3 regions of the Anaeromicrobium sediminis genome follow, and region 3 is predicted to be linked to each of the others. Evidence: riboswitches for the same ligand, from Rfam matches in the RefSeq annotation. Region 3 holds a riboswitch; each other region holds the start of a gene.

What was found. A riboswitch is a leader RNA that binds a small molecule or an ion and turns the genes downstream of it on or off. The one in region 3 is predicted to bind cyclic di-GMP.
Region 1: it holds a riboswitch for cyclic di-GMP, as region 3 does, so the genes downstream of both, CCE28_RS15690 (DUF192 domain-containing protein) here and CCE28_RS18690 (HD-GYP domain-containing protein) in region 3, are expected to answer to the same signal.
Region 2: it holds a riboswitch for cyclic di-GMP, as region 3 does, so the genes downstream of both, CCE28_RS15640 (Tad domain-containing protein) here and CCE28_RS18690 (HD-GYP domain-containing protein) in region 3, are expected to answer to the same signal.

Annotation. Positions count from the first base shown of each region.
Region 1 is NZ_NIBG01000016.1:50,549-53,835, forward strand. It holds gene cpaB (Flp pilus assembly protein CpaB) at 1-241, opposite strand, end outside; gene CCE28_RS15675 (TadE/TadG family type IV pilus assembly protein) at 347-730, opposite strand; gene CCE28_RS15680 (A24 family peptidase) at 724-1,245, opposite strand; gene CCE28_RS15685 (Flp family type IVb pilin) at 1,337-1,531, opposite strand; gene CCE28_RS15690 (DUF192 domain-containing protein) at 1,539-1,892, opposite strand; cyclic di-GMP riboswitch class I at 1,982-2,069, opposite strand; gene CCE28_RS15695 (acyl-CoA dehydratase activase) at 2,464-3,287, shown strand, end outside.
Region 2 is NZ_NIBG01000016.1:41,052-44,338, reverse strand. It holds gene CCE28_RS15645 (sensor histidine kinase) at 1-344, shown strand, start outside; gene CCE28_RS15640 (Tad domain-containing protein) at 480-1,556, opposite strand; cyclic di-GMP riboswitch class I at 1,613-1,702, opposite strand; gene CCE28_RS15635 (GGDEF domain-containing protein) at 1,827-3,287, opposite strand, start outside.
Region 3 is NZ_NIBG01000025.1:21,919-25,205, forward strand. It holds gene CCE28_RS18685 (pentapeptide repeat-containing protein) at 1-262, shown strand, start outside; gene CCE28_RS18690 (HD-GYP domain-containing protein) at 297-1,262, opposite strand; cyclic di-GMP riboswitch class I at 1,446-1,533, opposite strand; T-box leader at 1,793-2,047, shown strand; gene trpB (tryptophan synthase subunit beta) at 2,171-3,287, shown strand, end outside.

The sequences.
Region 1 (3,287 bases), on a different contig from region 3:
CTATTTCTGAAAGATTCTTTGCTGTTTGTGGATGGATACTTTTTTCATGAACCTGCTTTAGGATGACCATGGATTTTGATATTTTCTGATTTTTGCGGATATCTTGTTTTGCAACAAGGATAGTTGCCATTTTACTATTAGATAACTTTTCTTCTTTGAGTGTCTCCATATAGTTATAGAATAAAAATGTTGTAATAAGTCCCATGATAATTGCAAGTACTAGCATTAACTTTGATTTCATATTTTCACCTACTTTACTAGTTTGATAGGGTATGAATAATGTTTAAAATTTAAATTTTTCAGGGTAGCCTGTTTCCAAATAATTTTATTCATCATTTATATCACCTTATTCTATACGAATTGTAGAATCGGTAATCACTTTGTAAGGAGATGGGAATAGGGTTGCAAAGAAAGGGGTAACATATGTAACAGGATATTCCAGGGTAACTGTAATATAATCTCCTGATTTTCTTTGTGACTCACTAGGGGAGATTTGAATCAGAAGAAGATCTACATCTCCCACATTGAAATTACTTTGAGCAAAAGTTATAATTTCTGTATCTGATTCTCCAAGGCCGCCTATCCGTACTGATTCTTGAGTGATTAAATTGAGATGCATATATGTATACATTACCCTTCCAAAATCCAAAATGCCACATAATAAAAGCAATAAAATAGGTAAAATCAATGCAAATTCAACAAGAGATTGACCATTTTCCTTTTTTAACATAATAGCAATCCCCCTCCTAAAAGGAGATTTATCATAGCTCCTGCTGCAATGGCTGTACCGTATGGATAGGTGTTGGAAAGGTCATCGTTATTGATCAATAAATGTAATTTTATGCCATATTTCAAGCTGAAAATATAGTAATATATAGATTTAAGGGTAGCATGGAGTCGTTTTTGGAAAATCAGCATTATGAGTGCCATGAGTCCTCCTGCAAGTGCCATATATATGCTTGTGTAAAATACAAAGGAAGGACCTTTCAAAGCACCAATTAATGCAAGTAGCTTTACATCTCCAGCTCCCATTCCACCTAAAAGATAAGGCCCCAAAAGGATTAAAAAACCAACAAGAAAGCCAGTAAAGGAAGAATATAAGCTGTTAGGTCCATCTAATAGAATATGAGATAAAAAGGCAATCATAAGGCTTGGAAAGATTACTTTGTTATATATTTTTCGTTCTTTTATATCTGTAACAACACAGATAATTAAAATTATGACTAATAAAAGATCAAACCACATACTATCACCTCTCTTTCAGAATATTGAAAAAAATGGCCCTACATTTTAATGTGGGGCCGTTATCTATACGCCAATACCTTTTATGTAAATATTAAGACTCTGTAGATGTAGGTTTTTCAACTTTCTCTAGTGTATCTTTAAACATATTTTCAATGCTAGTACCGAATAAACCAATAACTGCAAGAACTGCAACTGCGATTACTCCTAATATAAGACCGTATTCTGTCATACCTTGACCTTTTTCTTCAGTGATTAAACCTTTTAATTTTTTTAACATGTGTATCACTCCTTTTTTACATTTGTTTTTTACTCAATTGAATAGTGTTTCCCAATTTTGTTTGGTTTTTTTCAATTTTTCCAGCTGGAAGTTCAATGATTTCCATCGTATGAGGATGGACTTTTCCAATTCTTCCAGGCTGTACATTTTCTTCTATTGCTACAACTTTTCCAAAAGAATCAAGATGTAACACATCAATGCTGTAACGCATGAAAAAGGTGTGAATACCTCGGCAGGGTTGAATATAAAGCGCACAATCAGAAGGTAGATTTTTTGAAAACATGAGTCCTTTTAATCTTTTGAAGAAAGTATTTGCCATATGAACCTTTTCTGCTAAAACCTGACCATTATCTAGATTAATGAGCTTCAATAAAATTCACCTCCCATATAAAAATAACCCTGCCTTTACCGTAAGGAAAGACAGGGTTATGATAACCAAATAGTAAGTGCCTATCCACCTTCGGTAACTGGCTGGCATAGTGTAAGATACACCTTAGCCCCTATAGCTTTGCGTCACTGGATTTCACCAGTTTTGCCATTATCGAGTTTTTGTTGCACTTGATTCTTATTTAAATTTTATAATCAAACTAACTATACAACAATAGGTCTTTGGACCTGCTTGCGACAAATTTAGACTTTGAAATGAATTTAAAAGTGATACTTGTAGAGGGCTGATAAATAGTAAAATAGCTTTTGAGAGAAGGATTAACCACTTAAATTAAAACTTAAAAACATAGGGTAAAGTAATTTTTTACAATAAAGTAAAAAAATGTAAAAAATAATAAATACTATTACAATAATACATAAAATTTTTTTCAAAAACGTATCATTGGATACGTAAATTTTATGTATCTTATACTATAATGAGAATAAATATCAAAAGAAAAAGGAAATCATTGCTAAAACGGAAGTGACCATTATATTACAAAAGGAGAAATATTATGTATAGTTTAGGAATTGATATTGGATATGCTTCTATAAAGCTAGTAATTATAAATGAAAAAAATGAAATAAAAGAAACAAGATATATTCTCCATAAGGGAGATATGGGTACAGTATTATTAAAAGCACTTGAAGAAGTGGGAGAATTATATGGTAAGGATAATATTAGCCATATTGGACTTACAGGTGAAGGAGCAAAGAGATTTGAAAAATTAAATAAAGACCTTTGGTTTAACGAAGTCTATTGTTTAGTTGAAGGAAGCCTAGGAATAAACGAAAATATAGGCTCTATTATAGAAATTGGAGCACAGAGTGCAAAATATATATATGATGTGTCAAATAGGGATAAATCAAGAATTGGATTTGCTATGAATTCAAGTTGTTCAGCAGGAACAGGGTCATTTCTAGAAGAACAGGTATCTCGTTTAGGTCTTAAGTTAGAAGATTATTCTGAGTATATAAAAAAAGCCACTTCTATTCCTAGAATTGCAGGCAGATGTAGTGTGTTTGCAAAGACAGATATTATCCATCACCAACAAGAGGGAATAAAGACAGAGGATATGTTGTTAGGATTGGCTTATGCCCTAGTAAGAAATTATAAGGGTAGTGTTATTAAAAAGACTCCAATTAAGAAACCCATTATCTTTGCAGGAGGAGTAGGACATAACGAGGGAATTATTCAGGCTCTTAAGGATATTTTAGATCTTGAAGAAGGTGACCTTATTATTCCAAAAGAGTTTCCTGTATTTGGAGCCCTAGGTGCAGCAATAAATGTAAAAGAAAAGGGTCCTACAGTGACCTTAGATGAATTAATTAAATTTCT
Region 2 (3,287 bases), on a different contig from region 3:
ATTTAAAAGATAAAGGAAAAAGTTTAGCCATATCAGTAAAGGATACGGGAATAGGTATTTCAAAAGATAAGCAAGACATAATATTTGACAGATTTATACAGATTGATAAATCCCTTTCAAGGAATCAAGAGGGAAGTGGTATTGGCTTATCCCTTGTTAAGTCTTTTGTTGAATTGCAAGGCGGTACAATTTCTTTAAAAAGTAAACTAGGCTATGGAAGTGAATTTATCATAGAATTCCCTAACCAAGAGTTAGTTGAAAACCCTCTAAAAGAAATAGCTATCTGCCATGTTAATAACAATAAAGAACATATACAAATTGAATTCTCAGACATATATTTCTAATGAATTGATAGTATAAATTAGCATTCTCATTTAGTGAGTATATTAAAAAAATTAACAATAAGATTTCATAAAGCCCATAAATAAAGAGTGATCCAAAAATTTATACGTTTGGATCACTCTTTATTTATGAGCAACTTATTTGACCAACTTGATTTGAAGATTTTCAGAAAGTGTTTCCCTATATCTACCATCGTAAACCAAGTTTAAATCAGATCCGGAAATAGATTCAAATTCTTTGGCAATTAAAGATCCCTTAATAGTATTTTTACTTCCATTTAATTTAATATTTCCGTTAGGCGCGTAAAAAAGTCCGTGAAATTCTCCATCACTACCAGGGATTTCAATGTCTTTCAAACTATAAAAGGCAACTGAATCATCATCAGATTTATATTTCAAGTTAGATCCACTTAATATGATATTCCCTGTTGCGAAGACTGTACCCTTTCCACTTATATGCCCCCCAGAGAATACAACATCTCCTTCTACGTATATTATACCGTCTACATTTGTATTACTATTTGAAAAGGTCTTCTTTCTATTGTATACGGTTGTTGCATTTGCTTTATATTCATCTTTACTTATATCCAAAATATCCATATAAACTGATTTTTCTTTTCCATTGGGGAATTTATTATTTCCACCACTATTCTTAAGCTTCCCAACATATTCATATATATCATTGAACTGATTATCACTACCGGAGATTTCCGATGGTCCGTTAATATGTACTTTTCCATTAAATTTGTTTTTTGATCCAGAAACATAAAATGTTTTTTTGGGATCTTCAGAGAAAATTAAGTAATCAAATATTGAACTCTTTGTAGAACCAAATAATGCTGCGGATGCTTTAACTGAGACAGGAACCTTTTCAACACCAAATAATCTATAAAAGGGAGTCATTACTTCCTTAGTTAAATAAATTGTTACTTTTTTATCTTCTGGAAATTCAAGTTTTTCTAAACTCTCAAGTTCATTATGGGCTGTTAAAATATAGTTTACAATTGACTTAACTTCATTATTGTTATTGTTTAGCTCCTGTGCACCTGACAAAACAGCTGCATTAGCCGTTTTTTGAAGATGGGTTTTTGTCACATAGAGCATACCTCCATCTATAACCACACCAACCATACAAAGCAACATCATAAACAAAAGTGCAAAAATACTCACTGATACACCATCTTGATTTTTGACAAAGTTCCTCATTTTCAACATTTAAAGTTCCCCCATTCATCTCGTTAGAAAATACCGAAACAGGGACTCTTCCTATGTTCGGTAGCTGGCAGACATAGTTTTTCATTCTAACCTTAGTCCCTATAGCTTTGCGTCACTAATTTTCATCAGTTTTGCCCTTATCAAACAATTTTCGTCATGTTTGTTTCATTATATCAACTGCTTAGAAAATCTTCAATCCACATAAATACCCATATTCATTAACTATTTTCCCACCTTAATACATAGATAATATAACTATGTTTTATTTAGCTAAATAAAAGATTTATAGGGTTTTCCTATATGATAACCTTGTCCATAATCTATTCCTATTTCTTTTAGAACATTTAATATTTTGTCATTCTCTACAAATTCTGCAATAGCAGTCATTTCAAACGCCTTGGCCATGCTTACAATAGATTTTACAAGATATAAATTCTTTTCATTTTCATTTAAATCTCTTATAAATGACCCATCTATTTTTAAATAATCTGCTGGAATACGCTTTAAATATTGCATAGAAGAAAATCCTGTTCCAAAGTCATCTATAGAAAACTTAAATCCTAATTCCTTAAAAGAATGTATTGTATTAATCAAGCGGTCCAAATTTTTTATATTTTGTGTCTCGGTAATTTCAAATACAACATTTGTGTAATTTATTTTATATTCATCTGCTAAAAGAACTACTCTAGGTAAAAAGCTTGAATCGTTCAAGTCTCTTCCTGAAACATTTATGGAAAGTTTAATTACATCTTTCTGATCAACTTCACTCTTATATTTTAGGGCCTTTTCTATTACTGTTAAATCTAGCTTTTCTATTAAATTATTATCTTCTGCCACTTTTATGTAAGGAAATGGAGATAAATAATTTTCTCCATCCTTAATGCGCATAAGAACTTCGTATTTTTCAATCTTATCTTCCTTTATATTGTATATAGGTTGAAAAAATGGAACTATTCGATCTTCCTCCATGGCTTTAATAAGTTCTTCTTTTTTATTATCTCTTTGCTTTTTTATCTCAAGTAGATCATGCGAGTCAGGAAACGCCAAAAAACTCTTTTCGCTAGTTTTCTTTAATTGATTTAAAGTATCTTCTATTAAAAATAAAGAAGTATCCAAGTCTTCCATTTCTAATGGATTTAATTTTGTTAAACCTAAAAAAACATTTATATTTATATTCACATTATCTATTTTTATAGATAAATCTTTTAATTTTTCATTAAGTACTTCTGTCTTTTGAATAGCATTGTTCCAGTCTTCCGTGTGGAATAAGAAAATAAAATCATCTGCTTTAGAGTGGATCAAAAGTCCATCATTATATAAATAATTTTTTAATATATTCGTTAGCTCTTTAATAATCTTGTTTCCCACTTTGCTTCCGTAATTTCCGTTTATTGCTGAGAAATTATATATGTCCATGAATAGAATAATTTTCTTCCCTCTATTAGATTCTTTTTGTAAAACTTCCAACAGCTTATTTTTCCTATAGACACCTGTTAAATCGTCTATATCATATATTTTAGTAAATACAAAATATATAAGTATTCCCATGCCTATTAAAATAACAAATCCTAAGCTGGAAGCCTTTATTAAGTAAAGAAGGTTATCAGTTTTCACTTTTTCATAATCTATTCGACTTACGATTGTCCAGTGTGTGTTAGGAATTTTGTTAAAATATACGTATGCTTTTTCTTTCAAATCACCACTGTAATATATTTTTCCTGACGGAGACCT
Region 3 (3,287 bases):
TAGCTTAAATTTAAAGAAAACTAGTTTTAAAGAATGTGAAATAAGTAGTAGTGATTTTGTAGATTCTAACTTAGAAGAATGTAATTTTAGCAATGCTATTTTTTCAAAGAGCATATTTTCTAACACTACTTTAAAGAAAGCTAATTTTACAGAGGCAAAGGGATATGATATAGATCCTACAAATAATAATATTAAAAAGGCAAAGTTTTCATTGCCAGAGGCCATGGGATTGTTAAAGCATTTAGATATAGTAATAAAATAGATAATGGGAACGGTTATTTACCGTTCCCATTTTTTTAAAGTCCAACCTCACTAATAAATAGAGATAAATTATTTATTAAATTGTATTCTGCCTTATCTGTTCTAACAATAGGTCTTAGGGGAAATGAGTTATTTTGTCTAGCCACAATACCTTCTTCTCCTGTATTTAACTTAACAGGCAATCCAATGGGATAGATGTGTATGGATTTTTTGAAAGCTTCAAATACTTTACCATCAAACTTTGTATTGGCAAGGGCTTGAATTTTTTCAAAGCACTCATACTGTACTAAATTTTTGTCATTTAATAAATTTTCGTAGTAATTGCATAAACTAAGGATTTTAATTAAATCTCCCTGATGATTAGGTGAAAGCTTTTCAGGGCCAGACTCATCTAAAGTTTCATGGTGAAATCTTATGGCATTACATAGTATTACGGAATCTGTCTTATGTCTTAAAAAATTATAGGCCATTTGTCCATGACTCATACTATTATCATTAGACTTTAGTATTTTGCCAATATCGTGTAGTAAAGCAGCCTTTGCAAGGATCTCTACCCTATCCATGGGTAAACCATATTGATTTGCAGTCATTATACATAGGAGGCATACATTTAAAGAATGATGAGCTAAGTCTTGCCCCTTAAGAGTTCTGCCAATGGGAAGGCTTATGGGTTTGTTATTTATATTCATGAGTATATGATTTCGTACAATATGATTTAATTCATATTCATCAAATGTATTTTTCTTTGAGATATTTTCATAAATTGTGTTAAGTTTTTTTATTATTTCCACACGTACATCTTCACTTATGGATTCTTCCAGTTCTAAATCTGTATTTTCATCTTCAATATAAAGGCAATTCATTCCATAGTTTAATAATCTTTCTAATACTTTTTGGGAAATTTTATTTCCGCTATTGATTAACTTCTGTCCGTCTTGAGTCTTGATTATAGTACCTAACTTTTGTCCTATTAAATTACTGTCCAATTTTGCAAGCTTCATTTTGTTAATGCTCCTTCCTTCTGTAAAAATATTTGTTCCTAAAACGTTCATATCTTTTGTATATAAAAAAGGTGTTAAGGCAAGTATGAAATAATAATTGCCTTAACACCCAAGTATTTTAATCCACGTGAAAATACCTCACCTTATAAGTGTGAGTTTTAAATGTGGACTATTCATATATGTTTTGGCAACCTGGCGATCATAGGACAAACTGTCCCTTAGACCCATAGCTTTGCGACTCTATCTTTCAATAGATGTGCCTTTATCATTTCATATTAAGTATTTTGTCAGAGATTTAATACTATCTAGTCAAATAGTACTACAGATTATTTTACATTAAATTACATAGGTTTTGTGAAACATAATAAAAATAGGACAATAGTACTAAGAATTAAATTTTATGATAAAACTAAAGAAACATATTACTGGGCCTTGTTATGAATGAGCTATTTTTCTAAAGATATTATAAAAAATAAAAAAAGTATTGATTTTTGAAAAAGTTTAAACTATAATAGGTTTCAACATAAATATTTAAAGCTGTGATTGAGAAGAGTACATTTTCTTTTTATATTTCAGAGAGCTAACGTTTGGTGGGAGTTGGTATATGAGGGAATTTGGAATGGGCTCAGGAGTGGGAACTGAAATTATAGTAGGTAACCCGGGTTCTCCCGTTATAGAGATCGGATATCGGAAAATACTCCCGTATCTTAAGAGATGGCTATTTTTATACCTATTTTTAGGTAATAGTTAAAATGAGGTGGCACCGCGATATATTCGTCCTCTATATGGATTTCCATATAGGGGACTTTTTTAATTCAAAAAATAAGATTATTAATTAAATGGGGACGCCTATTTAATATTAAAATTATGAAGGCCTTCGAAAAAATATTAAATTGGAGGAATTGACTATGAAAAATAGAGATGGATATTTTGGTGAATTTGGAGGAAGGTTTGTACCTGAGAATTTAGAGAGAGTATTAAAAGAAGTTGAAGAATCATTTTTAAAATATATTAAGGATGAGGAGTTTTTAAAGGATCTTAACTACTACTATAAAGAGTATGTGGGAAGAGAAAACCCTCTATATTACGCACAGAATCTTACAGAGTCTTTAGGTGGAGCTAAAATTTATTTAAAGAGAGAAGATTTAAACCATACGGGTGCCCATAAAATAAATAACGCAATAGGGCAAGTTCTTCTAGCTAAGAAGATGGGTAAAAAAAGAATTATAGCAGAGACGGGAGCAGGTCAACATGGAGTGGCAACGGCTACTGTATGTGCTCTTATGAATATGGATTGTATTATATATATGGGTAAAAAGGATATGGAAAGACAGGCACTTAATGTGTTTAGAATGGAATTATTAGGAGCCAAGGTAGTACCTGCATTGGGAGGAAGACAGACTTTAAAGGATGCAGTAGATGAGGCTTTAAATGATTTTGTAAAAAATAGTGAAGATACTTTTTACCTATTAGGGTCTGCCGTAGGACCTCATCCATATCCAGTAATGGTTAGGGAATTTCAAAGTATCATAGGCCAAGAAGCAAGACGCCAAATACTAGAGAAAGAAAATAGATTGCCTGATTATATAGTTGCATGTGTAGGTGGAGGAAGTAATGCCATAGGACTGTTTAATCCTTTTTACAATGACAAGGAAGTAAATATAGTAGGAGTAGAACCAGCAGGCCAAGGTTTAGATACGGATGACCATGCAGCATCTTTAACTAAGGGAAAAGTAGGAGTTATTCATGGATTTAAGTGCTATGCCATATCTGATGACGAGGGCAATATATTACCAGTGCACTCCATAGCAGCGGGCCTTGATTATCCAGGTGTAGGTCCAGAACATTGCTATTATAAAGATAGTGGTAGGGCCACATATGAAAGTGTAACAGATAAAGAAGCACTAGAGGCATTTCAAATTCTTTGTAAAAGAGAAGGTATCATTCCTGCCATAGAGAGTTCCCATGCTGTCTCATACGGTATGAAATTAGCTAAGTCCTTAGACGAGGATAAGATTATAATAA